One region of the Aquabacter sp. DMC10 genome, then DNA from elsewhere that is predicted to be linked to it. Evidence: predicted binding sites of a transcription regulator. Region 1 holds the regulator's gene; each other region holds the start of a gene.
The links. Region 1 encodes LexA, which represses DNA repair genes until DNA is damaged. Its sites were predicted from a motif close to TGTTCNNNNTGTGTTCNG; they were not measured.
Positions count from the first base shown of each region.

Region 2: a site for LexA is predicted at 4,225-4,242, ahead of ACT54L_RS22865 (helicase-related protein). Genes of this name have one in related genera too.
Region 3: a site for LexA is predicted at 3,276-3,293, ahead of ACT54L_RS04725 (YifB family Mg chelatase-like AAA ATPase). Genes of this name have one in related genera too.
Region 4: a site for LexA is predicted at 2,372-2,389, ahead of ssb (single-stranded DNA-binding protein). Genes of this name have one in related genera too.

Region 1 is NZ_JBQUYX010000005.1:167,304-175,139, forward strand. Features, by position in the region: gene trpC (indole-3-glycerol phosphate synthase TrpC) at 1-345, shown strand, start outside; gene ACT54L_RS15325 (DUF2147 domain-containing protein) at 443-874, shown strand; gene ACT54L_RS15330 (DUF2147 domain-containing protein) at 1,032-1,445, shown strand; gene moaC (cyclic pyranopterin monophosphate synthase MoaC) at 1,456-1,935, shown strand; gene ACT54L_RS15340 (molybdopterin molybdotransferase MoeA) at 1,958-3,169, shown strand; gene lexA (transcriptional repressor LexA) at 3,471-4,178, shown strand; gene ACT54L_RS15350 (Hint domain-containing protein) at 4,373-7,315, shown strand; gene ACT54L_RS15355 (Hint domain-containing protein) at 7,647-7,836, shown strand, end outside.
Region 2 is NZ_JBQUYX010000010.1:54,839-62,674, reverse strand. Features, by position in the region: gene ACT54L_RS22890 (c-type cytochrome) at 1-1,367, shown strand, start outside; gene ACT54L_RS22885 (hypothetical protein) at 1,772-1,972, opposite strand; gene ACT54L_RS22880 (cupin domain-containing protein) at 2,016-2,441, opposite strand; gene gloB (hydroxyacylglutathione hydrolase) at 2,444-3,217, opposite strand; gene ACT54L_RS22870 (class I SAM-dependent methyltransferase) at 3,378-4,106, shown strand; gene ACT54L_RS22865 (helicase-related protein) at 4,422-7,760, shown strand; gene ACT54L_RS22860 (RNA-binding S4 domain-containing protein) at 7,761-7,836, shown strand, end outside.
Region 3 is NZ_JBQUYX010000001.1:1,027,057-1,034,892, forward strand. Features, by position in the region: gene rsmI (16S rRNA (cytidine(1402)-2'-O)-methyltransferase) at 1-522, shown strand, start outside; gene ACT54L_RS04705 (YraN family protein) at 515-946, shown strand; gene gshB (glutathione synthase) at 1,036-1,983, shown strand; gene ACT54L_RS04715 (polyhydroxyalkanoic acid system family protein) at 2,064-2,378, shown strand; gene ACT54L_RS04720 (class I SAM-dependent methyltransferase) at 2,383-3,165, opposite strand; gene ACT54L_RS04725 (YifB family Mg chelatase-like AAA ATPase) at 3,359-4,891, shown strand; gene ACT54L_RS04730 (hypothetical protein) at 4,919-5,554, opposite strand; gene olsB (l-ornithine N(alpha)-acyltransferase) at 5,883-6,908, shown strand; gene arfB (alternative ribosome rescue aminoacyl-tRNA hydrolase ArfB) at 6,993-7,415, shown strand; gene ACT54L_RS04745 (metal-sensitive transcriptional regulator) at 7,443-7,718, opposite strand.
Region 4 is NZ_JBQUYX010000005.1:275,245-283,080, forward strand. Features, by position in the region: gene gyrA (DNA gyrase subunit A) at 1-295, opposite strand, end outside; gene ACT54L_RS15830 (DUF2306 domain-containing protein) at 1,165-1,563, opposite strand; gene ssb (single-stranded DNA-binding protein) at 1,600-2,217, opposite strand; gene uvrA (excinuclease ABC subunit UvrA) at 2,814-5,873, shown strand; gene ACT54L_RS15845 (O-acetylhomoserine aminocarboxypropyltransferase) at 6,111-7,388, opposite strand; gene ACT54L_RS15850 (CoA-binding protein) at 7,509-7,836, opposite strand, start outside.

The DNA.
Region 1 (7,836 bases):
GACGCGCTCGCCGCCGACCTCTACGCCGCCGCCCTGCATTACGGCATGGACGCCATCATCGAGGTCCATGACGACGCCGAGCTCGACCGCGCCTTGGCGCTGGGCGCGCCGCTGGTGGGCATCAACAATCGCGACCTGCGCACCTTCGATGTGACGCTGGCCAACTCCCAGCACCTCGCCCCCCGCGTGCCGGCGGACCGGGTCTGCATCGGCGAGAGCGGCATCTTCACGCCCGCCGACGTGGCCCTGCTGCGCGAAGTGGGCATCCGCTCCATCCTGGTGGGCGAGAGCCTGATGCGGCAGGACGATGTCGCTTCAGCCACACGGGCGCTCCTTGCGGACTAGACTTGCCGTATAGGTCAACCTGAACGATCATGCCCCCAGCTCCGCCCGGGCGGCCATGCACGGCCGCCTTCAATGAGGCGGAGCATGGAGGATGCCCATGGTTCGTCTGTCTCCCGGCGCGCTGGCGCTGTCCGTTGCCCTCTCTCCGCTGTTCGCCTTCGGCGCCCTCGCCGCCGACGTGACCGGCACGTGGCTCACGCCCAGCCGCAACGGCGTGGTGGAAATCTACAAATGCGGCGCCTCTGTCTGCGGGCGCCTGGTCTCGTCCGACGGCCTGAAGGCCGATCCGACGCTGAAGGACGTGAACAACACCGATCCCGCCCAGCGCGGCCGCGCGCTGAAGAGCCTCGTCATCCTCCAGGGCTTCAAGGGTTCGGGCGGCAATTGGAGCGACGGCACCATCTATAATGCCGAGGACGGCAAGACCTATTCGGCCACCCTCACCCTCGATGGCGATGACACGCTGAAGGTGAAGGGCTGCGTGTTCGTGCCGCTGTGCAAGACGCAAAGCTGGACGCGCGCGCGCTGAGCCCAAGGACCCGGGCACAGCGTGGGTACCGCGCGACGGGTGACGCCTGCCGCCCGCTCTGCAATAGTCGCCGCCGACGTGCGGGAGATTCTCCCGTGCATGGAACGGCATCACCGGGGCGGCGCGCCTGCCGCCTCCGGCATGAGGAGAAGCGACAATGCGCGCGCGGCTTCTGGCCCTTGCGATCCTGACCGGCTTGGCCGGCCCGGCCCTTGCGGCCGACGTGACCGGAACCTGGCAGACCCCCACCGACGACGGCGTCGTGGAGATCACCGCCTGCGGCAGTTCGGTGTGCGGGCGCCTCGTGTCGTCCTCGGACATCAAGGCCAATCCCAACCTCACCGATTCCAAGAACACGGATGCCGCGCAGCGCAGCCGCCCGCTCAAGGGGCTCCTGATGCTCCAGGGCTTCACCGGCAAGGGCGGCTCCTGGACCGGTGGCAAGATCTATAATCCCGACGACGGCAAGACCTATTCTTCCACGCTCGAACTGAAGGGCGACAACACCCTCCAGGTGAAGGGCTGCGTCATGGTCTTCTGCGAGACCCAGACCTGGACCCGCCTGAAATAGGACGCCCCTCATGTCCGGCCTGACCCATCTGGATTCCTCCGGCGCCGCGCGTATGGTCGACGTCTCCGAAAAGGCGGCGACCGCGCGCGAGGCGGTTGCCGTGGGAGAGGTGGCCATGGCGGCGGAGACGCTGGCCCTCATCCGCTCCGGCAATGCCAAGAAGGGCGACGTGCTGGGCATCGCGCGCATTGCGGGAATCATGGCCGCCAAGCGCACGCATGAGCTCATTCCGCTCTGCCACCCCCTCATGCTCGCCAAGGTGGAGCTGGAGGTGGAGCCGGACGATGCCCTCCCCGGCCTGCGGGTGACCGCGCGGGTGAAGACCACGGGCCAGACCGGCGTGGAGATGGAGGCGCTCACCGCCGTCTCCGTCGCCTGCCTGACCATCTATGACATGGCCAAGGCGGCAGACCGGGGCATGCGCATCGGCGGCATCCGCCTGATGGAAAAGGCCGGCGGCCGTTCCGGCCACTGGCGGGCCGAACCCTGACCGGCCGCGCGAGGATCATCCCATGTCCCTGATGCCGGTCGACGCCGCCCTCTCCCTCGTCCTGTCCGACCTCGTCCCGCTTCCGGCGGAGACCGTGCCGGTGGGCGAGGCCGTGGGCCGCGTGCTGGCCGAAGATCTTGTGGCCCGTCGGAGCCAGCCGGTGGCCGATATGTCGGCCATGGATGGCTATGCGGTGCGCGCCGCCGACATTGCCGCCCTCCCCGTCCGCCTGCCCGTGCGGGGCGAATCGGCCGCTGGCCGCCCCCTCGGCGCGCCGCTCGCGCCCGGCACCGCCGCGCGCATCTTCACCGGCGCGCTGGTGCCGGAGGGCGCCGACACGGTGGTGATCCAGGAAAACACGCGCCGCGATGGCGATGACGTGGTGGTGGAGAAAGAGACGGCGCCCGGCCGCAACATCCGCCGCAAGGGCTTTGATTTTGCCGAAGGCACGGTGATTCTGAAGGCCGGCCAGCGGCTCAATGCCCGCGACGTCATGCTCGCCGCCGCCGCCAACCATTCCACCCTGATGGTCCGCCGCCGGCCGCGCGTCGGCATCCTTCAGACGGGGGATGAATTGGTGCGCCCCGGCGAAGCCCGGGCTGCCTCGGATGTGGTCATGTCCAACGTGTTTGGCCTCACCGCCCTCGCGCGGGCGGCAGGCGCCGAGGTGAGCGACCTTGGCAAGGTGGAAGACACGCTGGAGGGGACCCGCGCCGCCATCGCCCGCGCCCGCGCGGAGGGCTTCGACGTGCTGGTGACATCCGGCGGCGCCTCGGTGGGTGAGCACGACCTTATGGCGCCGGCCCTGCGCGCCGAGGGGATCGCCCTCACCGTCCATAAGATCGCGCTGCGGCCCGGCAAGCCGCTCATGTATGGCCGCGGCGGCGACATGCGCGTTCTGGGCCTGCCCGGCAATCCCGTCTCGTCCTATGTCTGCGCCTTCCTCTTCCTGGCGCCGCTTGTGAAAGCGCTCCAAGGCATGGCGGAATTGGAGACACCCCGGGTGCCCGCCCGCCTGGCGGCGCCCGTGAAGGCCAATGACATTCGGCTCGACTTCATGCGCTGCACCAGCCGGCCCGGAGTGGACGGCGTGCCGGAGGTCACCCCCCTGCCCCTCCAGGACAGCGGCATGATCTCCGCCCTGGCGCTGGCCGATTGCCTGCTGGTGCGCCCCGCCTTCGCCCCGGAGGGCGCGCCGGGCGAGGCGTGCGAGATCATCCGCCTGGCGGACTGATCTGCGTCCGCGACAAAGCTCACCCTCTCATCCGCGCTTTTACCTCATGTTCACTCTTGTGGAACACAAAAGGAACATGTAGAGAATTGTTCTCGATTTGTTTCGCTTTCCTTCGCCTTTTTACGGAGGGTCGAAGGCGAGCGGACGGATCGGCGCCGGATAAGGACCGGGTGCGCCGCGGCCTGAGCCGGGTGTGTCCCGGCGCCGTTGGACCCATCCGTGCGAGAGGGGCCGCAATTGGGTGGACTGGCCTGTCCGGGGCACGGACGCGTCGGGGCTGCCGGCTGGGACGGGATCTGCGATGCTGACACGCAAGCAATATGACCTGCTGCGCTTCATTCATGAACGCCTGAAGGAGACGGGGGTGCCTCCCTCCTTCGACGAGATGAAGGAGGCGCTGGACCTGCGGTCGAAGTCGGGCATCCATCGCCTCATCACGGCGCTGGAAGAACGCGGCTTCATTCGTCGCCTGCCCAACCGGGCCCGCGCGCTGGAGGTGGTGCGCCTGCCGGACAGCGTTGCGCCGGCCCTGGGCACGAGCCGCGCCAAGGGCTTCTCGCCCTCCGTGATCGAGGGCAGCCTCGGCCGGGTGCGGCCGCCGGTGGATGACGAAGAGGATGTGGCCACCACTGTCGCCGTGCCGGTGATGGGCCGCATCGCGGCCGGCACGCCCATTTCGGCCATCCAGAGCCGCAGCCACACCCTCAACCTGCCGCCCGACATGCTGGGCGTGGGGGAGCATTTTGCCCTGGAAGTGCGCGGCGACAGCATGATCGAGGCCGGCATCCTGGATGGCGACACCGTGCTGATCCGCAAGTGCGACACCGCCGATACCGGGGACATCGTGGTCGCCCTGGTGGATGACGAGGAAGCCACCTTAAAGCGCCTGCGCAAGAAGGGCGCCTCCATTGCCCTCGAGGCGGCCAATCCCTCTTATGAGACCCGAATCTTCGGGCCGGACCGGGTTCGGATCCAGGGGCGGCTTGTGGGCTTGATGCGTCGTTACTGAGTGGGGGCCGCAAGCTTGCAACCAGTGATACATTCGTTCGAGTGAACACGCCTGCCGGGAAATTCTCCCTGTCGGTTCGTGAAACTTTTTGACCACATTGCCCGCCGCGCCAGATTCCTTTCTGGAACGCCTTGAATGTAAGGCGGTAAGCTAGACAGTAGAGCCATCTATACGCCGCATGTGGGGAGGCGGGGGTGGCGACTACAGTTGTCTATGCGACGGGGGACGGTGCTATCGTTCAGGGCGATAGCGGGTTTAATATTCTCTATGGCACCAATGAAGCTCAGACGGCGCAATATAGCGGCCTGACGATTAAAGGGGCGGGTGCCGAGGACACCATCTACGGCGTCAATATGATCGCCTCCACCGCCTATGGGAATGCGGGGGACGACGTCCTTTACGCCGGGACATCCAGCAATTCCTCGTTTTACGGTGGCATTGGCGAGGACATCCTCTACGGCGACTCCTCGCAGAATAATACGTTCTACGGCGACGCCGGCATCGACAGCTTCTATGGCGGGAGCTCTGTAAATGCCACCGTCTATGGCGGCGGCGGGGCCAATACCTATTTCGGCGACAACGCGTCAGGCACCATCACCTATACGGCCGGCAATGATGGCGACACGGTCTATGCCGGTGCGCTTGAGGCTGGCTCCACGCTGCATGCCAATGGCGGGACGGGAGCGGATACCTTCTTGGGCAACACCGCCCAGGGCGAAGTGACCTTCGCGGGTGGCGGGGGAGACGACGTCTATTACGTCAATAACGCCGCCAATGTGGTCATCACCGATAGTTCCGGGTCCGATAGCGTCTTTTTTGACGGGACACCCAACCAATACACGACGTCCGCCTCTGGTGACACGCTGACCATATCAACGGCAGGCCAGACTGTGACGATGCAGGGAGTAGAGAATATCTACTTCAGCGACGGCAACGGCGGCTACATCGGCTATACCGATGAGGAACTCTCGACCCACGTGTTCTATGCGTCCGCAGATGGCGAAACGGTCCAGGGCACCAGCGCCACCGAGACCCTCTACGGCACCAATGAGGATGGGACCGCACAGTATTCGAACCTGATCATCAACGCCGCCGGTGGCAACGACACCATCTATGGCGGCAACATGACCGCCTCCAGTGCCTACGGCAATGCGAACAACGACGTTCTCTATGCGGGAACGTCCAGTCACTCCAGCTATTATGGCGGGGTAGGTAACGACGAATTTCACGCCGATTCTTCAACTTATGCCAGTTTCTACGGTGACGGCGTCACCGACACCTTCCATGCCGAAACATCCAATAACGGCGCCTTTTATGGCGGTGCCGGCATCAGCACGTTCTACGGCGACAGCGCCACGGGTTCCGTTCAATTCTATGGTGGCAATGCCGGCAATACGGTCCATGCCGATGAGATCGCCCGCGGCGCGACGCTGAATGCCTATGGCGGCACTGGCGCGGATGAGTTCCACGGCGACAGTGCGCAGGGCTTTATCAATTTCTACGGCGGGTCGGGCAACGACACTTATTATGTGGAGAGCGCCGCCAATGTGACCGTCAGCGACAGTGGCGGCACGGACAGCCTCTATCTCAGCAGCGGCGAAGGCACCTACACGTTCGAGTTCGACGCCTCCAACAACAATGCCGTGTCCCTCAATACGGCGGGCGATACACAGGTCGTCTACGCACAGGGGGTTGAGAATTTCTACTTCAGCGACGGCCATGGCGGTTACGTTCAATACACCTACGAGGAATTGTCCTCCCACGAATTCTATGCATCAGGCAACAACGAGACCATCATCGGCACGTCCGATCCCGACGAGATCCATGGCACCAACCAGGACTATAGCGGCCAATATACCGGCCTGACCCTTTATGGGCAGGGCGACAATGACAGCATCTATGGCGGCCTGATGGGCAACTCCACCGCCTATGGTGGGGCGGGCGACGACTATATGAGCGGAGCCTCTTCCTACCAGTCCGTCTTCTATGGCGGCACAGGCGACGACGTGCTCGTCGGCGGGGGCGTCAACAACACCTTCTATGGAGGTGATGGCCTCGACCAGATTTATGCGAGCTCCTCGGAAAACGGCTCCTTCTATGGCGACGCGGGAAGCAACACCTTCGACGCCGGCATGGCTGTGGGCTCCGTCACCTATTATGGCGGCGACCAGGGCGACATCATCAATGCCAGCCAGATCGGAGCCGACACCACGCTGAACGCCTATGGCGGCAGCGGCTCCGACCTGTTCAATGCCCAGGGCGCATTGGGCAGTGTCAACTTCTATGGCGGCGAGGGGTCCGACATCTACCACGCCGACGGCGCCAACAATGTGAGCATCGTCGACAGCGGGGGAACGGACACCCTCTATCTCGACTACAGCTACAGCCGCTACGACTTCACTTTCGACAAGGATATTCAGGCGGTCAACATGGACGACTCTGGTGGAAACCAGAACGTCTATGCGCAAGGCGTCGAGGACTTCTATTTCAGCAACGGCGACGGCACGTACACGCACTACACCTATGATGAACTCGCCTGCTTCCTCGAGGGCACGCGCATCCGCACGCCGGACGGAGCAGTGCCGGTGGAAGCGCTGAAGGCCGGCGACCTGGTGCTGACCACCACGGGCGAGGCCCGCCCCGTGCTGTGGCTCGGGCGGCGCGCGGTTGAGACCCGCCTCGCCCATCCCCTCACCGCTCTGCCCATCCATATCCGGCCGGATGCGCTGGGCCGTGGCCTGCCGGCGCGCGACCTCTTCGTCTCGCCGGACCATGCCTTCTTCATCGGCGGCATGCTGATCCAGGCGGGCGCGCTGGTGAATGGCGTCACAGTCACGCGCCATCGCGACTTGCCGGAGACCTTCACTTACTACCACGTGGAACTTCAGGACCACGATCTGATCTATGCGGAAGGCCTCCCGGCCGAGACCTTCATCGACAATCTCGAGCGCGAGACTTTCGACAATGCGGCCGACTTCCCCGGCCGCACGCGCCCCGCCGTTGAACTGGACCTCCCGCGCGTAAAATCCCGCCGCCAGATGCCCAAGGTGCTGGCGCGGGCGCTAGCGGTGCGAAGCGCACGCATGGCCGAGGGCATGCGTGCGCTCGGCGGACAAGATCGCGCCCTGGCGGGATAAGGCGCAGCCAGAAAGCAGCCTCTCCCCGTCACAAGGGAGAGGCGCAGGGGTGCCCCGCAAGTGCCCTGTACACGCCCGGATCACGCGACCCGGGCGTTCTGCCGAACCCATGCCCGCCGCGTCGCGGGTGCGGGCATGCGAGGCTCGCAAGACATCGAACACCGGCTGTGGATGCCGATGTGGCGTCCCGAAGAGGGCGCCAATGCCTGCGTCGAAGATGGGGGCCTTCATCCTTGGGCGCCGCTGATGCGGCGGCGCGCCCAAGCGCCATCGGGCTCCAGTTTTCCAAAAATCATGAGGGGCGAAATCGTTCGCCGAGTGGGGGATGGGGATGGCTGATATCTATACGTCGGAAAACAACCAAGTCGTCACTGGAACCGAAGAGGACGACAACATCACCGCGACCAACAGGTCGCTGGAGAGCTTCAACAATCTGACGATTAACGGTAACGGCGGAGACGACCAGATCGACGCCGCCCAGACATCCCTCTCCACCATTTATGGTGATGCGGGTGACGATA
Region 2 (7,836 bases), on a different contig from region 1:
CCGACTGCCACACGCCCCGCAACATCATGGGCGCGGTGAAGGGGAAGGAGCAGTTCCTCGGCGCCGATGTGGACGGCTATTGGGCGCCCAGCATCGACGCCGCGCAGCTCAAGAAGGACGGCTGGACCAAGGACACGCTCACCAAGTTCTTCACCGACGGCTCGGCGCCGGGCAAGACCTCGGTGTTCGGCCCCATGGCGGAAGTGGTGCGCGACAGCCTCGCCTATCTCACCCCGGCGGACCGGGAAGCTCTCGTCACCTATCTCCTCGACAGCCCGCCGCCCAAGGACCAGCCTGCCCCGCAGGCGGCCTCGCGCCTCTCGCCGGCCGAGTTCCAGCGCGGCGCCAAGCTCTATGTGGACAATTGCGCGCCCTGCCACCAGTCCAAGGGCTCCGGCTCCACCGACATCATCCCGCCGCTGGCGGGCAATCCGGCGGTGAATGCGGCCGAGCCCTATAATGTCATCATGGCCATCCTGGGCGGCCTGCCGGCGGGCGGCACCTATGGCCCCATGCCCTCCTTCGCCGGGCGCCTCTCCGACCAGCAGGTGGCGAGCCTCGCCAATTATGTGCGCACCTCCTGGGGCAACACCGCCGATCCCAATGTGAGCGCCGGCATGGTCGCCGCCTGGCGCGCCACCGCCCATGTGCCGGACTTCGGCACTCAGCAGGCCTCCGCCTTCGATTGCCCCAAGGTGGGCGGCGCGCCCGGCGCCACCGGGCCGGACCCGCAGGCGGTGGCAGCGCTCACCAAGATGATGCAGGGCGGCGAGCGGGGCACCCAGATGCTGGCCGACGCCTACAAGGCCGCCGACAGCGATGCCTCCCCCGGCACGGTGGTGGACGCGCTGACCGCCGCCTATTGCCCGGTGGTGGCGGCCACCACCTTGCCCGACTGGCAGAAGGCCAATGAGCTCAGGCGCTTCACCCTGCAGGCGGCGGCCACCGTCTCGCCGGGGGTTGCCGCCATTCCCATGCCGGACGTGGCCACCATCTGGGCGACGCCCACCGGCACTTCGCTGGTGGCCCGCCAGCCCACCTCCATGGCCGCCAAGCTCACCTGCCCCGATGCGAACGGCAAGCTGGTGCCCAAGGCCCTCGTGGACGCGGCCACCACCCTCGTCGGCAAGGTGACCCCGCCGGTGAGCGGCGATGCGGCGACCCAGTTCGCCACTACGCTTGCCCAGCAGAATCCCAAGGCCAAGAAGGCGGACGTGGCCAACGCCCTCATCACCGCCTATTGCCCGCAAGTGGTGGCGCAGCCGAACAATTCGGTGGCCAACCAATATGCCCTGCTCAGCAGCTTCGGCCAGCAGGTCATCCAGACGCTGCAGCTCCAGCAGCCGCAGTTCAGCGCCGGCAAATAGGGCCAGCCGGGCCGCGGCGCCCGGACGCGCGACCATGCTCCTGCACCCGGCCCGCCTGCGCGGTGGCCGGGTGCAGCCGCTTTGAGGGCCCCGCGCCCGCGCGCGTCGACGGCCACCGGTCGGGGCGACTCGCGGAAAAGCTGAGGGATGACACCGCCGCGCCTTTGGACCCGCTCCGGCCGGGGCGCTCACCCGGAACGGCGCCGTCGCGCCTTCCCAAACCCCTCCCCTTGCGGCATTCTGCCCTCCGCCGCCGGCGCTTCGGACCGGGACGGAGAAAAAGGTCCCATGCGCCTGACCCTCGTCACATGCGCGCTCTCGCTTCTGCCGGCCTTGGCCCTTGTGGGGCCGGCGCAGGCGGGGGAGGCCTTGCCCCGTTCGGCTTCAAGCCAGCCCGCGCCGGATCAGGCTTCCGCGCGGCCAGCGCGCCACGCGGCGGCGGGAGCCAGCGCCAAGGACAAGGTCCAGGCGGCTCCGGCAAAGGCACGGGCGGCCTCCACCGCCAGCGCACGCGCGGAGGCCGGCGCGACGCCGGCCCCGCCCCTGTCGCCGCGATGGGTCGCCCCGAGGGTCGAGATGAAGGGATTGGTGGTGTGGGTCTTCACCCCCGGCCATTTCCAGCGGGACTGAACGCCTGAAGACGCCGCCTCAGGGCGCCCAGCCGGGCGGGGCCAGCTCAAACCCCTCGAACCGGAAGGCCGGGGCAACGGTGCAGCCCACCAGCGTCCAGGCCCCCAGGCTCTCAGCCGCCTGCCAAGCCAAAGGCGGCACCACGCCTTGGGGCCGCTCGCCGGCCAGGAGATCGGCGCCGAGCGTGAGATGGCGGGGCGCCCCGCCCGCCTCCGCAATGGACAGCCGCAGCGGCGCGCCGGCATAGAAGTGCCAGGTCTCGCTGGCATCCACCCGATGCCAATGGGAGCGTTCCCCCGCCGCCAGCAAAAAGTAAATGGCGGTGGAGGCGCCGCGCCCGCCGCCCTCCCCGGCCTCGCGAAACGTCTCGCGGAAATGCCCGCCCTCAGGATGGGGCTGGAGGCCGAGCAGGGCGATGATCTCGGCGGCGGTCAGGTCTGCCATTCTCAGGCCTTGAACACATTCTTGCGGGCGCGCAGCTCGGTGAAGACGGCGGCCGGATCGGATTCGCCCAGGCCCAGCCGCTCCGCCATGCCCGGATCATCAGCCCGCAGGAAGGGATTGGTGAGCCGCTCATCGCCCAGCAGGGTCGGGATGGTGGGCTTGCCCTCCCGCCGCGCCCGTTCCGCCTCGGCAAAACGGCCGCGCAGGGCGCCGTTCTCCGGGTCCACCGAGAGGGCGAAGAGGGCATTGGCCACCGTATATTCGTGGCCGCAATAGACCTGGAGGTCGTCGGGCAGGCTGCGCAGGCGCAGCAAAGAGCGCCAGAGCACCGGCGGATCGCATTCGATGGGCCGGCCGCAGCCCATGACGAACAGGGTGTCGCCGGCAAACAGCAGATGCTCGCGCTCGAACAGATAGACCACATGGCCGGCGGTGTGGCCCGGCGTCTCCATGACGCGGCCCACGAAGGCGCCCACCGCCACCGGATCGCCGTCCACCACTTCCACGTCGATGCCGGGAATGCCGGCGGCCTCGGCCTTCGGCCCCACCACCGTGGCGCCGAACTGGGCTTTGAGCGTTTCCACCCCCGCCACATGATCGGAATGGTGGTGGGTCACCAGGATATGGGTGAGATCCCAGCCTTCCCGCCCAAGCGCCGCCAGCACGGGCGCCGTCTCCGGCACGTCGATCACCGCCGTCGCCTCGGTCGTCGGGTCGTGCAGCAGCACGGCATAATTGTCATTGAGGCAGGGAACGATCCTTATCTCGGCGGACATGATCTCGGCGGACATGGCGGTGTTTCCCATAGGTCGTCTCGGCAGGGCCGCGCGGGCGCAGGGGCCCGGGGAAGAACGCCATACCGGCTGCGCGCGGCAGCCATATGGCAGGGATCGAACGTGTCCCATGTTATAAGCTGTGCGCCGGAGAGGGGAGACCATGTTTCTCGACGTCGTGGACCTGCGCAGCTTCTATGCCCAGCCGCTGGGCGTGGTGACGCGCCGCATCTTGGGCCGCGCCATCCGGGCCCGCTTCGCTGACGTCCAGGGCCTCTCCGTGCTGGGCCTGGGCTATGCGACGCCCTATCTGGGCGCCTTCCGGGAAGAGGCGGAACGGTGCATCGCCGTCATGCCCGCCGCCCAGGGCGTGGTGCGCTGGCCCTCTGCGGCGCCCACGCTGGCGGCCCTGGCCGATGAGACCGCCCTGCCCTTGCCCAATGCCTCCATCGACCGGGTGGTGGCGGTCCATCTGCTGGAAATGACGCCCGACGCGGCGGAGATGCTGCGGGAGGTCTGGCGCATCCTCGCCCCCGGCGGGCGGCTGCTGGCGGTGGTGCCCAACCGCCGGGGCGTGTGGGCGCGGCTCGATACCACTCCGTTCGGCAATGGCCGGCCGTTCTCGCGCGGGCAGGTGGTGCGGCTGCTGCGGGAAACCCTGTTCACGCCCGTGGGCTGGGGCGAGGCGCTGTACTTCCCGCCGGTGTCCTCCCGCTGGCTGCTGCGCACCGCCCATGCCTGGGAGCGGGTGGGCTCCGGCCTCTCCCTGCCCTTCTCGGGCGCGATCCTGGTGGAGGCCACCAAGCAGCTGCATCGCCCCGCCCTGGTGCGCCGCCCGGCCTTCTCGCCGGTGCTGGAGCCGGTGTTCGGTCAGGGCGTGCCCGCGGGGTAAGCCGGCGAATCACAGATCTTTCGCCGGCTATTCATCCCCGCCCCGCCCAGGCGAGCCGCATGGACGCGGTGGGAGAACGGACCGCGACCCTGCGCCCCGCCGCGATTCGCGCACGGTTTGATCCGCCTGTGTTCTCACCCCCTGCGCCGGCCTGTGCCAGAGCGGGACAGGGCGGAACGAATCGCTGACCTGCCGACTCAACCGATTCGCACCCGCTTCGTTCTCGGCCCGTTCTCGCCTCAGGGTGGCATTCTGGCATTGGCGCCCCGATATGATACAGATCCACTCTTCTCGCAGCGGGCAGTTCTGGCGCTCATGGATGATGTCACGAAGCTCGCCGTTCTCCCGCGCTCCATCCGTGCGCGAGGTGTGACGGCGGTCTTGGGTCCCACCAATACCGGCAAGACGCATCTGGCCATCGAGCGCATGCTCGGACACGAGAGCGGGATCATCGGCCTGCCGCTGCGCCTGCTCGCCCGCGAGGTCTATCAGCGCATTGTCGAGCGGGTGGGCGCGGACAAGGTGGCCCTCGTCACCGGCGAGGAGAAGATCAAGCCGCCGAACGCGCGCTATTGGGTGGCCACCGTCGAGGCCATGCCGCGCGACCTGGACGTGGCGTTCGTCGCCATCGACGAGATCCAGCTGGCCACCGACCTTGATCGGGGCCACGTCTTCACCAACCGCCTGCTCAACCGGCGCGGGCGCTTCGAGACGCTGATTCTCGGCGCGGCCACCATGCGTCCCCTCCTGGAGCGGTTGATGCCCGGCATCAACGTCCAGGTCCGGCCGCGCCTGTCCACCTTGTCCTTCATGGGCGAGCGCAAGATCACGCGCCTGCCGCCCCGCTCGGCCATCGTCGCCTTCTCGGCGGAGGAGGTCTATGCCATCGCCGAGCTGATCCGCCGCCAGAGGGGCGGGGCGGCGGTGGTGATGGGGGCGCTCTCGCCGCGCACCCGCAACGCCCAGGTGGAACTCTATCAATCCGGCGACGTGGACTATCTGGTGGCCACCGACGCCATCGGCATGGGCCTCAATCTGGACGTGGACCATGTGGCCTTCGCCTCGGACCGCAAGTTCGACGGCTGGCAGTTCCGCCGCCTCAACCCCTCCGAAATGGCCCAGATCGCCGGCCGCGCCGGCCGCGCGCAGCGGGACGGCACGTTCGGCACCACCGGCCGCTGCCCGCCGTTTGAGCCTGAATTGGTGGAGCGGCTGGAAGCCCATGTGTTCGACACCGCCAAGGTGTTGCAATGGCGCAACGCTGTCCCCGATTACACCTCCCTGGCGGCGCTGAAGGACAGCCTCGGCCTTCCCCCACGGGAGGACGGACTGACCCGCGCACCCACCGCCGACGACGTGCAAGTGCTCGAAATCATGAGCGCTGACGCCGATGTGGCGGCCATCGCCACCTCCCCCACCGTCATCGAGCGGCTGTGGGAGACGTGCCAGGTGCCGGACTATCGCAAGATCTCCCCCGGTGCCCATGCGGACCTGGTGCGGGGGCTCTTTCACCATGTGGGAACGGGTGGATTTATCCCCGATACGTGGTTCGCGCGTCAAATCGCCTTGACCGATCGCCCAGAAGGCGACATCGACACGCTGTCGAGACGGATTGCGCAGGTGAGGACCCTCACCTTCGTTGCCAACCGTCCCGATTGGTTGAAGGATCCGGGGCACTGGCAAGGCGTCACGAGAGGGGTCGAGGACAAGCTGTCCGACGCGCTGCACGAACGGCTGGCTCAGCGGTTCGTGGACCGCAGAACCAGCGTGCTCATGCGGCGCCTGCGAGAGAAAACGATGCTCGAAACTGAGATCAGCAAGACCGGCGATGTCACCGTGGAAGGCCATGTGATCGGCCATCTGCAGGGCTTCCAGTTCGCACCCGATCCGACGGCGGGTGGCGAGGAGGCAAAGGCCCTGCGCGCCGCCGCACAAAAGGCCCTGGCGGGCGAGATCGAGGCCCGCGCGACGCGTGTCGGCATGGCGGTGGACGAGGCCTTCGTCCTCACCGCCGACGGCACCATCCGCTGGACCGGCGAGCCGGTGGCCAAGCTCATTCCCGGCGATGAGGTCCTGAAGCCCCGCTTCAAGATCATCGCCGACGAGCACCTCACGGGCGCCGCCCGCGACCAGGTGGAGGCCCGCCTCGCCTTGTGGCTGAAGGCCCATGTGGACAAGCTCCTGGGCCCGCTCCTGAAGCTCGCCGAGGCCGAGGACATCACCGGCATCGGCCGGGGCATCGCCTTCCAGATCGTCGAGGCCCTCGGCGTGCTGGAGCGCGCCCGCGTCGCCGAGGAGATGAAGACCCTCGACCAGGCCGCGCGCGCCACGCTGCGCGGCTATGGCGTGCGCTTCGGCGCCCATCACATCTATCTGCCCGGCCTGCTGAAGCCCGCGCCCCGCGCGCTGGCGGCCGAGCTTTATGCGCTCAAGCATGGCGGCCTCGCCCAGAAGGGCCTGGACGAACTGCCGCATCTGGCGGCGAGCGGGCGCACCTCCATTCCGGTGGACCCGGAAATCCACAAGGGCCTCTACCGGGCCGTGGGCTTCCGCGTGTGCGGCGAGCGGGCGGTGCGCGTGGACATTCTGGAGCGCCTCGCCGACCTCATCCGCCCGGCGCTGGCCTGGCGTCCCCAGTCGCCCGGGCCCAAGCCCGCCGGCGCCGTGGACGGCCGTGGCTTCACGGTGACCGTGGGCATGACCTCGCTCGCCGGCTGCTCCGGCGAGGATTTCGCCTCCATCCTGCGCTCGCTGGGCTATCGCATGGAGCGCCGGGCGGCCCCGCCGCCGGATGCGCCGGTGTCGGAAGCTGCCGCGCCTGAGCTTGCCCCGGCGCCGGAAGGCGCCATCGAGGCGGACCTGCTGTTCGATCCGGTGGAAGCCCCCGCCGCGAGCGAGGGTGACATCGCCCCCGCGCCCGAGGCGGATGCCCCCGACGCGGTGGAAGCGGCGGAAGCCCCTGCGGACGGCGTCGACGCTCAGGACGCCCAGGCTGAAGACGCCCCGGCGGAAAATGCAGAGGCCGAAGACACCACCGCCGAGCTGGTGGCCAGCGCCGAAGCGACGGCCGAGGCCGCTGTCGCAGGGGGCGAGGCTGTCGTTGCCGAGGCCGGTGCGGCGGAGACAATCGCCGCCGAGGGCACGGAAGCCGCCGCTGACGGCGCCGCGCTGGAGCCGGCGCTGATCGAAGTGTGGCGTCCCGGACGTCCGCCGGGCGCGCCGCGCCGCGAGCGGTCCGGCCGCGAAGGCCAGCGCCAGGGGCAGGGACAGGGACAGGGCCACGGCGAAGGCCGCGAGCGGGGTGGCGAGCGCAAGGGCGGCGAACGCCGCGACGGCGAGCGCAAGGATGGCGGCCGGTTCCAGAACCGCCGCTCCGACCGCCCGCAGGAGCGCACCGCGGCCCCCGCCTCCGGTGACGCGCCGACCGAGCGCGCCGAGACCCACGGCCAGCGGCCGCCCCGCCAGGATCGGCAGGACCGCCAGGACCGTCCCTTCCGCGGCCCCCGCGAGGGAGAGGGCCAGCGCGGCCCCCGGCCTGAGCGGGTGCAGGTCCACCAGGACCGCCGCCGCGACAAGCCCATGGACCCCGACAGCCCCTTCGCCGCCCTCGCCGCGCTCAAGGCGCGCCTGGAGGCGGAGAAGAAGGGAAGCTGAGTGTTCGTCGCCGAACGCGAGGATCGTCAGCGCCTGGATCTGTGGCTCTGGCATGCCCGCGTGGTCCGCTCGCGCA
Region 3 (7,836 bases), on a different contig from region 1:
CCCTTGCCCGGCGCCTCCGCGCTCCTGGCGGCCCTGGTGGCGGCGGGCCTGCCCACGGACCGCTTCCTGTTCGACGGCTTCCTGCCGCCCAAGGCCGGCCAGCGGGCCGGGCGCATCGCCGAACTGAAGGCCTTCCCCGCCACCCTCATCCTTTATGAAACCGGCCCCCGCCTGCCCGAAAGCCTCGCCGACCTCGCCGAGGGCCTCGGCGCCCGCCGGGCGGCGGTGTGCCGGGAACTGACCAAGGCCTTCGAGGAAGTGCGCCGGGGCACGCTCCCCGAACTTGCCGCCCATTATGCCGAGGCCGGCCCGCCCAAGGGCGAGATCGTGCTCGTCATTGGCCCGCCCTTGGAAGAGGCCGCCGGCGATACGGACGTGGACAGCGCGCTCCGCACCGCGCTCGCCGACCACTCCCTGAAGGATGCGGTGGCCGCCGTGACCGCCCTCACCGGCCGCCCCAAGCGCGACGTCTATGCCCGCGCCCTCGCCCTGACGCGCGGGCCGGAGGACAGCGATGGCTGACCGCCGCCCGGCAACGCCCAAACCGACCGAACCCAAGCCGCCCCACCCGCCGGCCCGCACCACCGCCCACGCCGCCCGCACCTATGCCCGTGGGCTCCAGGCGGAGGACAAGGCGGCGGAGCGCCTGGTGGCCCTGGGCTTCGAGATTCTCGCCCGGCGGGTGCGCACCAAGGCGGGCGAAGTGGACATCATCGCCCGGCTGGGCGATCTCCTGGTCTTCTGCGAGGTGAAGGTGCGGGCGGACCTCGCCACCGCCGGCGAATCCCTCCTGCCCCGCCAGCGCCGCCGCATCGCCGCCGCCGCCGAAGCCTATCTCGCTGATCATCCCGAGCTTGCCGCCCTCAACATGCGCTTCGACGCGGTGCTGATGACCAATGCCGGCCAGATGGAACATGTGCCCGGGGCGTTCGACGCGAGCTTCTGAAGCGACGAAAAGCCCCCGCTCTGGCGGCGGGCGGTTCGCGGCTATAGATAGGGGGAACCTTCCTCCCTGGCGCTCGCCGGAGATCCCTAATGACCCTTCAGGTCGCGGTCCAGATGGACCATATCGCCCGCATCAACATCGCCGGCGATTCCACCTTCGCCTTGCTGCTGGAAGCCCAGAAGCGCGGCCACAGCCTTGTGCACTATACGCCCGACCAATTGGCCATGCGCGACGGCACGGTGTACGCCACCGTCGAGCCGCTGACGGTCAAGGACGAGGCCGGCGCCCATTTCCAACTGGGCGAGAAGCGCCGGGTGGCGCTCTCCGACTATGACGTGGTGCTGCTGCGCCAGGATCCGCCCTTCGACATGGCCTATGTGACCACCACGCACCTCTTGGAGCGCATCCACCCCAAGACCCTGGTGGTGAACGACCCCGCCCATGTGCGCAACGCGCCGGAGAAGATCTTCGTCACCCATTTCCCGGACCTGATGCCGCCGACGCTCATCACGCGCGACCTCGCAGAGATCAAGGCGTTCCGGGCCGAGTTTGGCGACGTGGTGATGAAGCCGCTCTATGGCAATGGCGGCGCCGCCGTCTTCCGCCTGACGGCGGATGACCTCAATTTCGGCTCGCTCTATGACTTCTTCGCCGCCACCTTCCGCGAGCCCTGGGTGATCCAGCGCTTCCTGCCCGAGGTGAAGCACGGCGACAAGCGCATCATCCTGGTGGATGGCGAAGCGGCGGGCGCGGTGAACCGGGTGCCCTCCGAGGGCGATCTGCGCTCCAACATGGTGCGCGGCGGCGCCGCCCGACCCACCGACCTCACCGACCGCGAGCTGGAGATCTGCGCCCGCATCGGCCCGGCCCTGCGCGAGCGGGGGCTTTTGTTCGTGGGCATCGACGTGATCGCCGGCAACCTCACCGAGATCAACGTCACCTCGCCCACCGGCCTGCGCGCCATCAAGCGCCTGGGCGGCCCCGACATTGCCGCCCAGATCTGGGACAAGATCGAGGACAAGCGCCGGGCGGCCTGAACCGCCCCATCGCCCTGAACCGGACCGGCGCCCGCGCGTTGTTGAAGCGCGCAGAGGGCGCCCGCATGGAAAGCTGAAGCATGGCCCAACCGCTCACCGTCTCCATCCCCCACCGCCTCGGCAAGGACGAGGCCACCCGGCGCCTCCAGAAGGGCCTCACCGCCGTGCGCGGTCGCTTCGCCGACAAGCTGGTGGTGGAGGAAGAGACCTGGACCGACAGCCACCTGGCCTTCCGCATCGCCGTTCTCGGCCAGAAGGCGCAGGGCGAGATGAATGTGGCTGATGATGCCGTCCATCTCAGCGTGGAACTGCCCTGGTTCCTCCAGATGATGGCGCAGAAGGCCAAGGACATGATCCAGAAGCAGGGTCACCTGCTCCTGGAAAAGAAGAGCTGAAGCTTCAGAGGCGGCTCAGCGTCAGGCTGGCATTGTCCAGCATGAAGGAGCCGTCCGCCTCGATGGCGAAGTGATCGCGTACCAGGTCCGCCGCCAGGGCCTGGAGCGAGCGGATGGCATCCACATGGAGCGCGTCGGTGCGGATGCGCGTCACCCAGGACTGGAAGTCCAGCCGGATGCGCCGGGCTTCCACCCGCTCCACCTTGAAGCCCGCCTGCTCGGCCATGGCCTTCCACTGGGCCACCGAATAGTCCCGCACATGGGAGGGGTCGCGCAGCAATTCCACCGCCTGGAGGAAGGTGTCCAGCAGGGGATGGGCGGGGGCCACCGCATCCATGAAGATGGCGGTGCCGCCGGGCTTCAGCACCCGGTGCGCCTCGGCCAGCCCCGCCGGCACGTCCGACCAGTGATGGGCGCTGTAGCGGGAGGCGACGAGATCGAAGGCACCGTCGGAGAAGGGCAGCGCCTCGGCAAAGCCCACCTGCGTCGAGATGTTGGACAGCCCGCGCCGGGCCGCCTCGGCCGCCACCGCGCCGAGCATGTCGGAGGAGAGGTCATAGGCGGTCACCTGGCCCACATGGGGGGCGAGGGTAAAGCTCACATGGCCGCCGCCGCATCCCAGATCCAGCGCCGCGTGGAAACCCTTGCCCTCGACCGCCCCGGCAAGCGCCGCCAGATCCTCGCCGCTGGCATGGACCTGGCTGGTCACATAGGCCGCCGCCTGGGGGCCGAACTGGCTTTCCACCAGGGCCTGGATGCCGCGGACATCGGCGCTGTTCGTGCTCATGGTGATCTCCCGGACGCCGTTTTCAGTTCGTGATAAGGGCGACGTCCCTCATGCGCCCGTTCCCCGGGCGTGACAAGCACAGCCGCGGCAGACCCAGCCGGCGGGCCATGCGTTCCCATTTCGTTCTTGTGTAGCGGGCGGTGGCGGGTTACGCTGAGCAACCTTGGGATGTGGGCACGCAAAGGAGGGGGGCGTGATCCAGCGGGTGGCGACGGTGGCCTTTGCGGGGGTGGATGCGCGCCCCGTGGACGTTCAGGTGCATGTGGCGGCGGGGTTGCCCGCCTTCACCATCGTCGGTTTGCCGGACAAGGCGGTCACTGAAGCGAAGGAGCGCGTGCGGGCCGCCCTCATCGCCTCCGGGCTGGCCTTGCCCGCCCGGCGCATCACCGTGAATCTTGCCCCCGCCGACCTCCCCAAGGAAGGCTCCCATTATGACCTGCCCATCGCGCTCGGCCTCATGGCGGCCATTGGCGCCATCCCCTCCGACAGCCTTGCCGGCTTCACCGTGGTGGGCGAGCTGGGCCTTGATGGCACCATCGCGGCGGTGGCGGGCGTGCTGCCGGCAGCCATCGGCGCCAATGCGCGCGGCCATGGCCTGGTCTGCCCCGCCGCCTGCGGCGCGGAAGCCGCCTGGGCCAGCCCGGACATGGCCATCCTCGCCCCCGACAGCCTGATCCAGTTCGCCAATCACGTCACCGGCCGGCAGATCCTGGCCCGGCCCGACCCGCGCATACGCTCCGGGGCGCAGGGCCTGCCGGACCTGAAGGACGTGAAGGGCCAGGAGACCGCCCGGCGGGCGCTGGAAGTGGCCGCTGCCGGCGGGCACAATCTGCTGTATGTGGGCCCGCCCGGCGCCGGCAAGTCCATGCTGGCCCAGCGCCTGCCCTCCATCCTGCCGCCGCTGTCACCCTCGGAAATGCTGGACGTCTCCATGATCGCCTCGGTGGCCGGCGCCATCGAGGACGGCGCGCTCATGGACCGCCGCCCGTTCCGCGCGCCCCACCATTCCGCCAGCATGGCCGCCATGGTGGGCGGCGGCATGAAGGCGCGGCCGGGCGAGGTGTCGCTCGCCCATCATGGCGTGCTGTTCCTGGACGAATTGCCGGAATTCTCGCCCCAGGTGCTGGATTCGCTGCGCCAGCCCCTGGAAAGCGGCGAGGTGCTGATCGCGCGGGCGAACCATCGGGTGAGCTATCCCGCGCGCTTCCAATTGGTGGCGGCCATGAATCCCTGCCGCTGCGGGCGGGCGGGTGAGCCGGGCTTTACCTGCAAGCGCGGGCCGCGCTGCGCCGACGAATATCAGGCGCGCCTGTCGGGCCCCTTCATGGACCGCATCGACATCCATCTGGAAGTGCCGGCGGTGCGGGCGGCGGACCTGGTCTCGCCCGCCCCCTCGGAAAGCTCGCGGGACGTGGCAGCGCGCGTCGCCAATGCCCGCGCGGTGCAGCGGGAGCGCTATGCGGCGCTGGGGCGCCCGGATGTGACCATGAACGCCCACGCCTCCGGCCCCCTCTTGGAGCAGGTGGCGGTGCCCGACGGGCCGGCGCTGGCTTTGCTGCGGGACGCCTCGCAGGCCATGAACTTGTCGGCGCGGGGCTACCATCGGGTGCTGAAGGTGGCGCGGACGCTGGCGGACCTGGCCGGCGCGGAGACGCTCGGCCGCCAGCATCTGGCGGAGGCCCTCGCTTACCGGGCCCTGGCGGATCGCACCCGGGCCGCCGCCTGAATGGGGCGGCCCGTGCGCCATAGCCCGTCAGTAATTGGCCGTCACGGACAGGCCTTCATAATAGCGGATCTCGCAGAGATCGCCGAGTTCCACCTGCTGGAGGTCCGCCAGCACCTGGGCGTTGGCCGCCTTCACGGTGCGCACCAGGCCGTCGATGCCCTCGAAGGAGATGGTGCCGTTGGCCTTGTCGATGTTGACCAGGATGTTGGTGATGGTCACTTCCCGGAAGCCGAAATCCTGCGGCCAGCCGGGCAGGCCATCCTTCAGCACCACTTCCGCGGAGACGCGGCCGGGCGTGCCCTGGTGCGCCTTGCCCAGATAGGTGACGACGCCGGGCAGCACCCGCACGGTGATGCTCTGGCTGTTGGCCATGGCCATCACGTCGCCGAACAGCGGCGGCACCACCACCGACCAGCGCTTGCCGTTGGCGCCTTCCAGCACCACCCGGCGTTCCACCGGGTCCGCGGAAACGAAGCGCGCCTGATAGGTCAGCACGGTCATGGCCCCGACGCCGGGCACGTCGACGGTGGAGACGGACGAGGGAATGGGGCGCGGCTGGGCGGCGGCCTCCTCGGCGCCGAACAGGGCGCCGGCGCCCAGCAGCGCGGCGGTGAGAGCGGTGGCGCGCATCCGGGCGCCGGCGCCGCGAGAAATCCCAAGCATGTCTTGACCCCCTATGAGTATCCCCGCGCCCCCGGCGCGGCCGTGCCGCCCGCCGCAGCCGGCAGGCCATGCCTTCTCATGACACGGCTTTCCTCCCAAAGCGTGAACGGGACCACGGGCCGGCGCTTCCGGGGCGCGCCCAGCATATCCCTCTTGAAAAGGAGGGCCTTACGTTAGGTGACGAAGTGTGACTGTCGCATTGTCACATGGGCGTATGAATCTTATGGTGGTGTCCACGGTCATGCGGAAAGGTGGCGCCGCCCGGCTCGGTCTGCGGCGGCGCGCGCCAGAAATCGCCGACCGTGACGGCCTGGGGAGGGGTCGCTGCATGAAACGCCAGATGCCGGAGCCCCAGATGCAGCCCGCCTTCAACCTGCCCGCCTTGCTGGGCAAGGGCATTGACGTGGCGCGGGTGAATTTCGCCGACCCCCTGGCCTGGGCGGAGCGCGGCGTTCCCGGCATTCCCGGCTCACAGAAATTCGTCAGCGACTTGCGGGCCTATTCGGGCATCCGCCACCGGGAAGTGCTGCCTCTGGGCGAGCCGGTGGTGCTCGGCCGTCTCGGCTCGCTGGAGGTGCGCCTGGCGCGCACCGCCCGCGACGTGCGGCGGGCCCAGAAGCTGCGCTACAAGGTCTTCTACGAGGAAATGTCCGCGCTCCCGGACGGCCCCGCGCGCTTGGCGCGGCGGGACATGGATGCCTTCGACGCCATTTGCGACCACATGCTGGTGCTGGATTACGACGAGGCCAAGATGGTCCTCGGCCGCGTCAAGCCCAAGGTGGTGGGCACGTATCGCCTGCTGCGGCAGGACGTGGCCCGCCGCCATGGCGGCTTCTACACCCAGGCCGAGTTTGACGTGAACCGCATCGTCGACGCGCACCCGGACCTGAAGTTCCTGGAGCTGGGCCGCTCCTGCGTGCTGAAGCCCTACCGCAACAAGCGAACGGTGGAGCTGCTCTGGCACGGCATCTGGACTTACATCCTGCGCAACGACATCGACGTGATGTTCGGCTGCGCCAGCCTCGAGGGCACCGACCCTGCGGCCATGGCGCTGCCGCTTTCCTTCCTTCACCACAATGCGCTGGCGCCGGAAGAATGGCGGGCCTCCGCCATCCCGCAGCGCTATGTCTCCATGAACCGGATGGCGCCTGCTGACGTCAATCTGAAGGCGGCCATGCACGCCTTGCCCCCGCTGGTTAAGGGATACCTTCGACTGGGAGGCTATGTGGGCGATGGCGCCGTGGTGGACCACCAGTTCGGCACCACCGACGTGCTCATCATCCTGCCGCGTGCCGTCATCAGCCCGCGTTATGTGGAGCATTTCGGCCCGAGCGCGAACCGACACGCCATCTGAGCACCGGCGCAGGCGGGCCTCAACCCTTGCGCGGCGGCGCAAGCTGCCGCATGTGGACGGCATGACCCGCCGCGAGCCGTTCTCATGATCGCGATCACCCACCGCATCGCCCTCCACGAGGACGAGCTGGAGTTCGCCTATGTGCGCGCCTCCGGCCCCGGCGGGCAGAATGTGAACAAGGTGTCCACCGCCGTTCAATTGCGGTTCGACGCCCTGGCCTCGCCCAGCCTTCCTGAGGGATTGAAGTCCCGTCTGCCCGCCATCGCTGGCAGCCGCATGACCCAGGACGGGGTCGTCATCATCCATGCCCAGCGCCACCGCACCCAGGAGCGCAATCGCGAGGATGCCATCGGCCGGCTGGTGGAGATGCTGCGCGAGGCGGCCTATGTGGCACCCATCCGCCGCAAGACGCGGCCCACCCTCGCCTCGAAGGAGCGCCGGCTGGCCGCCAAGGAGCGGCGCGGCAGCGTGAAGAGCCTGCGGCGGGGACGTGTGGACGTGGATTGAAGAATCAGCCGACCGGACTGAACCGCCCTACCGCTCCGTGCGTGACAGCACATCCATCAGTTCGGCCACCTTCTTGCGCTGCTCCTCCGCATTGCCCGAGCGGATGGCGTGCTCGACGCAATGGGCCACATGGTCCCGCAACACCTCTTCCTCCGCCTTGCGCAGGGCCGCGCGCACGGCCGCGATCTGGGTCACCACGTCGATGCAGTAACGGTCCTCCTCCACCATCTTGGTGATGCCGCGCACCTGCCCCTCGATGCGCTTGAGGCGTTTCATGACGGAGGTCTTGGCGGTGGGTCCCATGCTTGCCATATACCCCCTATGGGTATATCACACAAGCGAGCCGATACCCCCGTGGGGTTTCTTTCGCGGAAACTGAGCCAGCGCAAAGACGCCTCCGCCCCCTTGCCCTGTGGTGAGG
Region 4 (7,836 bases), 110 kb from region 1:
CGGTGTAGCGCATGGCCGCCGGCGGGTCGCCGTCCACCGAGCCGAAATTGCCTTGGCCATCCACCAGCGGCACCCGCATGGAGAAGGGCTGCGCCATGCGCACCAGGGCCTCATAGACCGACTGGTCGCCGTGGGGATGGTATTTACCGATGACGTCGCCGACCACGCGGGCCGACTTACGATAGGACTTGTTCCACTCGTATCCGTTCTCATGCATGGAGAACAGGATGCGGCGATGCACCGGCTTCAGTCCGTCCCGCACGTCCGGAAGAGCGCGCGCGACGATCACGCTCATCGCGTAGTCGAGATAAGACCGCGACAGTTCTTCGGTAATGGATACGGGCCGGATGTCCGAGGGCAGATCACCGCCCTGCTTCGGAGTCTCGTTTTCAGCCAAGAGACAAATCTCACATGATGCACAGCTGTTGCAGCTTTTACCTGATTCAGCCGTGAAACTCCAGCGAAACCGGCGCCTTTCGCGGTTATTTTATCTTGATATTTCAATAGATTAGCCGCGCCGATCCGGCGCTTTCGGGCGACATTGCGGCAAGCTGCCCCTCCGGCCGCGCCAACCGACCCGACGGGCCGGTGCGCGTGGTGCGACAGGACGGTGGCGGAACGGCTTGTCCCGATGCGCCAGGCCACGCGGAGACGGGCTTGGCCGCCCCGCGCGCAGCACCGTTTGCGGGCGGAAAGTTCGGGCCGCAGAGCGGGCCGCGGTACGGTTCCGGGAGGGTCGGGAGGGTCGGGAATGTTCTGGGGCGGGCAGACGGGTCAGATCGCGACGGCCCGCTCAGGGCGGACCGGCCTGGCACCGGCTCCGGGCCCAGGGAGCGGCCTCCCGGGCCATGGGCTCGGTGCTTGCGCGTGGCCGCAGAGTGAAGGCGCCCTGTCCTCCACTCCGAGGGCTTCGAGGGCTTCGAGGGCTTCGAGGGCTTCGAGGGCTTCGCGGCGAGCGGATCGCACGCCAAACCTGCTCAGACAAGGGGAGGCAAGGGGAGGCAAGGCAAGGAAGGCGAGGGGCGGTGAAGCGGGCGGGGTTAGGCTCGCCGAGGTCATGCTGGCGAGGCGAGGCTTCCCGAGGCGCGGTCCGGCGGGAAGCGGCCTCGCCCGCATATGCCGGGCACAGGAGCGCCGGGACACCGCCGCACGCCGTCCGCGCGGTCAGGTGCCGAAGACCACCGCATGCATGATGCGGCCCGGCCAGAAGGTGAAGAGCCCCGCCGCCACCAGCGCGAACAGGAAGAGATGGCGCATTGTGCGCCCGTGCCGGCTCACCTGGTGCCGCCGCGCCGCAAGCACCGCCAGGGGCAGCGCGACGAGCACCCAGACCGAGAGCAGATGAATGGGGCTCCAGGGCCCCCAGACCCGCAATTCGTGGATCAGCAGGGAGGAACCCGCCACCACCCCCATGAGCGCGACCCAGGCCCAGCCCATGAGGCGGTGGCGCGGATCGCCCTTGGACAGGCTCAGCTGCACCGCGCCGAGCCCCAACGCCGCCAGCGCGGCGAAGGCATGCACCTGGATGGCTGGGGAGGCGGACAGGAGTGGCTCCAGCGTCATTTCCCCTCCCCGCGCACACCGATGCGTGCTGCCTTCTCAGAACGGGATTTCGTCGTCCATGTCGTCGGAGGGCCGACCACCGCCACCAAAGCCGCCCCCACCGGACCCGCCACCGGAGGAGCCGCCGCCACGGCGCGCTCCACCGCCGCCGCCGAAGCCACCCCCGCTGCCACCGCCGCCGCCAAAGCTGCCGCCACCCCCGCCGCCGCCAAATCCGCTACCACCGCCGCCGCTCATGGGGCCAGAGGCGCCGAAGTCAGAACCGCCGCCATAATCATCGCCGCCCTCGGACCCGCCGCCGCTGCGGCCGTCCAGAAGGGTGAGTTCGCCGCGATAGGGGCGCAGCACCACTTCGGTGAAATAGCGCTCCTGGCCCTGATTGTCGGTGGCCTTGCGGGTCTCCAGCTGGCCCTCGATATAGACTTTGGAGCCCTTCTTCAGGAACCGCTCGGCCACGCCCACCAGATTCTCGTTGAAAATGGCCACCGAGTGCCATTCCGTGCGCTCGCGCCGCTCGCCCGACGCCTTGTCGCGCCAGGTTTCCGACGTGGCGATGCGCAGATTGCACACCCGCCCGCCATTCTGGAAGGCGCGCACCTCCGGGTCGCGGCCGAGATTGCCGACCAGGATCACCTTGTTGACGCTGCCGGCCATCTTTTTCCTCCGCCGTCCGTTCCCGATTGCATCCGCACGCGCCGGGCGCGAGGCCCGCCTTCGCGGACGCGCATGCACCCTACAGCGCAAAACCCGCCGGGGAAGGCGCGCAAAGCCTTTGTCCACCAAAAAGGCCGCCGGCCCCTTCCCTCTGCGTTCTCTATATGTTCTATAGTTCGCCGAACCGCGTTGCAAGGGGAGAGTCGCAGGGCGCCGGGTGTCTTTTGATCGGATCGTCCGCCGCGCTTTCTCGATCAAAGGGGTGAGCAGGGCGATTCACCGATCGGATCGATTCATCGGATCGCGCTCTAGGGAGGCTTCCTTTCGCACTGCACCCTTGTTCCCGAAGCGCTTGCTCTTAGATAGGACATGCGAGCCATGTCGCTGCGCCTTCCCGTGCCCGTCCGGCCCCTCCCCCCGGTGATCTCCGCCGGGTTGGGGCGCGTAATGGGGCGCGGCGCGGTCGTCGGCCTGCTCTGTCTCCCCCCGGTCCGGCGCCCGGCCTGCGCCACAAGTCCGAGCCCGCATCCATGACCGATCCTGCTTCCGCTTCCCCCTCCTCCCTGCCCGCGTCGCGGGAGCGTCGCGATGCGCGGATGCTGTCCGTGCGCGGGGCGCGGGAGCACAATCTGAAGAACGTGGACCTGGACGTGCCGCGCGACAGCCTCGTCGTGTTCACGGGCCTGTCCGGCTCGGGCAAGTCATCGCTCGCCTTCGACACCATCTATGCGGAAGGCCAAAGGCGCTATGTGGAGAGCCTTTCGGCATATGCCCGCCAGTTCCTGGAGATGATGCAGAAGCCGGACGTGGACCAGATCGACGGCCTGTCCCCCGCCATCTCCATCGAGCAGAAGACCACCTCCAAGAATCCGCGCTCCACGGTGGGCACGGTCACCGAGATCTATGACTATATGCGCCTCCTCTGGGCGCGCACCGGCATCCCCTATTCCCCCGCCACGGGCCTGCCCATCGAGAGCCAGACCGTCTCGCAGATGGTGGACCGCACGCTCGCCTTGCCCGAGGGCACGCGGCTCTATCTGCTGGCGCCCGTGGTGCGCGGGCGCAAGGGCGAGTATCGCAAGGAACTGGCGGAGTTCCTCAAGAAGGGCTTCCAGCGGGTCAAGATCGACGGCACCTTCCACGAGATCGCCGAAGCCCCGGCCCTCGACAAGAAATTCAAGCACGACATCGACGTGGTGGTGGACCGTGTGGTGGTACGCCCGGACATCGCCACCCGCCTTGCCGACAGCTTCGAGACGGCGCTTGGCCTTGCCGATGGCATCGCGGTGCTGGAGTTTGCCGATGAGAAGGACGCCGACGGGTCGCCCCGGCGCATCCTGTTTTCGGAAAAATTCGCCTGCCCGGTCTCCGGCTTCACCATTCCCGAGATCGAGCCGCGGCTCTTCTCCTTCAACAACCCCTTCGGCGCCTGCCCGGCCTGCGACGGCCTCGGCGTGGAGCAGACCATCGATCCCGATCTCGTGGTCCCGGACAAGGCCCGCTCCCTGAAGCAGGGCGCCATCGCCCCCTGGGCCAAGAGCACCTCGCCCTATTATGGGCAGACCCTGGACGCGCTCGCCAAGCATTACGGCTTCAAGCTCACCACGCCCTTTGCCGAGCTGCCGGAAAAGGCCAGGGACGTCATCCTCTATGGCTCCGGCGAGGAGCACATCACCTTCCGCTATGATGACGGCCTGCGCGCTTATGAGACCTCGAAGACCTTCGAGGGCATCGTGCGCAACCTGGACCGGCGCTGGAAGGAGACCGACAGCGACTGGGCGCGGGAGGAAATCTCCAAATATTTCTCCACCGTCCCCTGCGCCGTCTGCACCGGCTATCGCCTCAAGCCCGAGGCGCTGGCGGTGAAGGTGGGCCATCGGCATATTGGCGAAGTGGGCGTGCTCTCCGTGAAGGCGGCGCACGATTGGTTCGAGGCCCTGCCCGCCGCGCTCAATGCCAAGCAGAACGAAATCGCGGTGCGCATCCTCAAGGAGATCCGCGAGCGGCTGCGCTTCCTCATGGATGTGGGGCTGGAATATCTCACCTTGGCCCGCTCCTCCGGCACCCTGTCCGGCGGCGAGAGCCAGCGCATTCGGCTGGCCTCGCAGATCGGCTCTGGCCTGTCGGGCGTGCTCTATGTGCTGGACGAGCCCTCCATCGGCCTGCACCAGCGGGACAATGTGCGGCTGCTCGAAACGCTCAAGCGCCTGCGGGACCTCGGCAATACCGTCATCGTGGTGGAGCATGACGAGGATGCCATCCTCGCCGCCGATTATGTGGTGGATGTGGGCCCCGGCGCCGGCATCCATGGCGGAAAGATCGTGTCCAAGGGCACGCCGGCGGAGATCATGGCGGACCCGGCCTCGCTGACGGGCAAGTATCTCACCGGCGCCCTCGCCGTGGGCGTGCCGGCGCGGCGCAAGCCGAACCCCAAGCGGCAATTGAAGCTCGTCGGCGCGCGGGGCAACAATTTGAAGAACGTCACCGCCGAGGTGCCACTCGGCCTGTTCACCTGCGTCACCGGCGTGTCGGGCGGCGGCAAGTCCACGCTGCTCATCGACACGCTCTACAAGGCGGTGGCGCGGCGGCTGAACAATGCCTCCGAGGCCCCCGCCCCCTTCGACCGCCTGGAAGGGCTGGAGCACCTGGACAAGGTGATCGACATCGACCAATCGCCCATCGGCCGCACCCCGCGCTCCAACCCCGCCACCTATACGGGGGCCTTCACCCCCATTCGGGAATGGTTCGCCGGGCTCCCCGAGGCGAAGGCGCGGGGCTATGGGGCCGGGCGCTTCTCCTTCAATGTGAAGGGCGGGCGGTGCGAGGCCTGCCAGGGCGACGGCGTCATCAAGATCGAGATGCACTTCCTGCCGGATGTCTACGTCACCTGCGATGTCTGCAAGGGCAAGCGCTACAATCGCGAGACGCTGGAAGTCACCTTCAAGGACAAGTCCATCGCCGATGTGCTGGACATGACGGTGGATGAGGGCGCGGCCTTCTTCAAGGCGGTGCCTTCCGTGCGCGAGAAGCTGGAGACGCTGGCGCGGGTGGGGCTCGGCTATATCAAGGTCGGCCAGCAGGCCACCACCCTGTCCGGCGGCGAGGCGCAGCGGGTGAAGCTCGCCAAGGAACTCTCCAAGCGCGCCACCGGCCGCACGCTCTATATCCTGGACGAGCCCACCACCGGCCTGCACTTCCACGACGTGTCCAAGCTCTTGGAAGTGCTGCACGAACTGGTGGAGCAGGGGAACACCATCGCGGTCATCGAGCACAATCTCGATGTCATCAAGACCGCCGACTGGGTGGTGGACCTCGGCCCTGAGGGCGGAGATGGCGGCGGCGAGATCGTCGCCTGCGGCACGCCGGAAGAGATTGCCGCCAATCCCCGCTCCCATACCGGGCGTTTCCTCGCCGAGGTGCTGGCCCGCCGGCCGCACAAGCCGGCGGTGGCGTCGGATGCGGATGAGGTGGCCCCCGTCGCTCGGGGTGGGCGGCGGAAGGTGGCTGGGGGTCAGCCCACGGCCAAGTCGACGGCCAAATCCACCGCAAAGCCGATGGTTAAACCCGCCGCACCCGCGGCTGAAGAGGATGAGGCCGCCGAAGACACCCCCACGCGCGGCGCCACCCGCCGCACCCGCCGCACGGCGGCAGAATAACCGGCTCTGCCGTTCGTCTCTGAGAGGGCCCTCCCCGTGGATGGCCGGGCTTGTCCCGGCCATCCACGGGGAATGTCCGGGAAGGGCTCAACATGGGCACGCGCCCAATGAAAATGCCCGGGACAAGCCCGGGCACTGCGGCGTGAGGGGGGAAGGGCGCGGTTGCTGTCCGCGCCCTCGAAATCCTTCGGAACACCACCAAACAGCGCCCGCCCGAAAGCGGGCGCCCGGACCTGCTCAGGCCAGCGCCTGCTCCAGGTCGGCGATGATGTCGGCCACATCCTCGATGCCCACCGAAATGCGCACCACCTGCGGGCCGGCACCGGCGGCGACCTTGGCCTCGTCGGTCAGCTGGCGATGGGTGGTGGACGCCGGGTGGATGATGAGGGAGCGGGTGTCGCCGATATTGGCGAGGTGGGAGAACAGCTCCACCTTCGACACCAGGTTCACGCCCGCCTCATAGCCGCCCTTCAGGCCGAAGGTGAAGACCGCGCCGGCGCCGTTGGGCAGGTATTTCTGGGCGAGCGCATGGTAGCGGTCGCCCTCAAGGCCGGGATAGCTCACCCATTCCACCGCCGGATGGGTAGAGAGATAGCGCGCCACGGCCAGCGCATTGGCGCTGTGCTGCTTCATGCGCAGGGCCAAGGTCTCGATGCCGGTGAGGATCAGGAAGGCGTTGAAGGGCGAGAGCGCCGGGCCGAGGTCGCGCAGGCCGAGCACCCGGGCGGCAATGGCGAAGGCGAAATTGCCGAAGGTCTCGTGCAGCACGATGCCCTGATATTCGGGCCGGGGCTTCGAGAGGAAGGGATAGCGATCGGTGGCGGACCAGTTGAAGGTGCCCGCGTCCACAATCACGCCGCCGATGGAATTGCCGTGGCCGCCCAGGAACTTGGTGGCGGAATGGATGACGATGTCCGCGCCATGCTCGATGGGCCGCCACAGATAGGGCGAGGCCAAGGTGTTGTCGACGATCAGCGGCACGCCAGCCGCCTTCGCCACCTTGGAGATGGCCGCGATGTCGGTGACCACGCCGCCGGGATTGGCGATGCTCTCCACGAAGATGGCCTTGGTCTTCGGGCTGATGGCGCGCTCGAAGCTGGCGATGTCATCGGGATCGGCCCACACCACGTTCCAGCCGAAGCTCTTGAAGGCGTGGGTGAACTGGTTGATGGAGCCGCCATAGAGCTTGCGGGAGGCGACGAACTCGTCGCCGGGCGTCAGCAGCGTGTGAAAGACCAGGTGCTGGGCCGCATGGCCCGAGGCCACCGCCAGCGCCGCCGTGCCGCCCTCAAGCGCGGCGACGCGCTCTTCGAGCACGGCGTTCGTGGGGTTTCCGAGGCGGGTATAGATGTTGCCGAAGGTCTGGAGGCCGAACAGGGCGGCCGCGTGGTCCACGTCGTCGAACACGAAGGACGTGGTCTGGTAGATGGGGGTCGCGCGGGCGCCGGTGGTGGGATCGGGCTGGGCGCCCGCATGGACGGCGAGCGTGGCGAAGCCGGGATGGCGGTCGGTCATGAAACGTCCTCCTGTTCCCCGGCATCATGCACCGTGCCGGGGTTAAATTCCAGTCAACACATCGATTAAGTGTGCATTACGTAATTTCACGGAGATGTCGCCGCCGAAAGCCCCGCTTGGCTATTGCGGCTTCACCGGCGTGCGGTTCAGGGAGAGGCGCTGCACGCCAGCGCCCAGGCGCTGCGGGCGCTTGGCGGAGATGGTGCGGCTGTTCACCCCGGTCCAGCCAATCTCGCCGGAGAGGCGGCCATATTCAATCTTCGGGCAGCGATCCATCACCACCTTCAGCCCCGCCGCCTCGGCCTTGGCGGCGGCTTCGTCATGCCGCACGCCCTGCTGCATCCAGAACACCTTGGGCAAAGGCGAGAGGGCCAGGGCCTCGTCCAGCACCGCCGGCACGTGGTCCGGCGCGCGGAACACGTCCACCATGTCGATGGCCACCGGCACG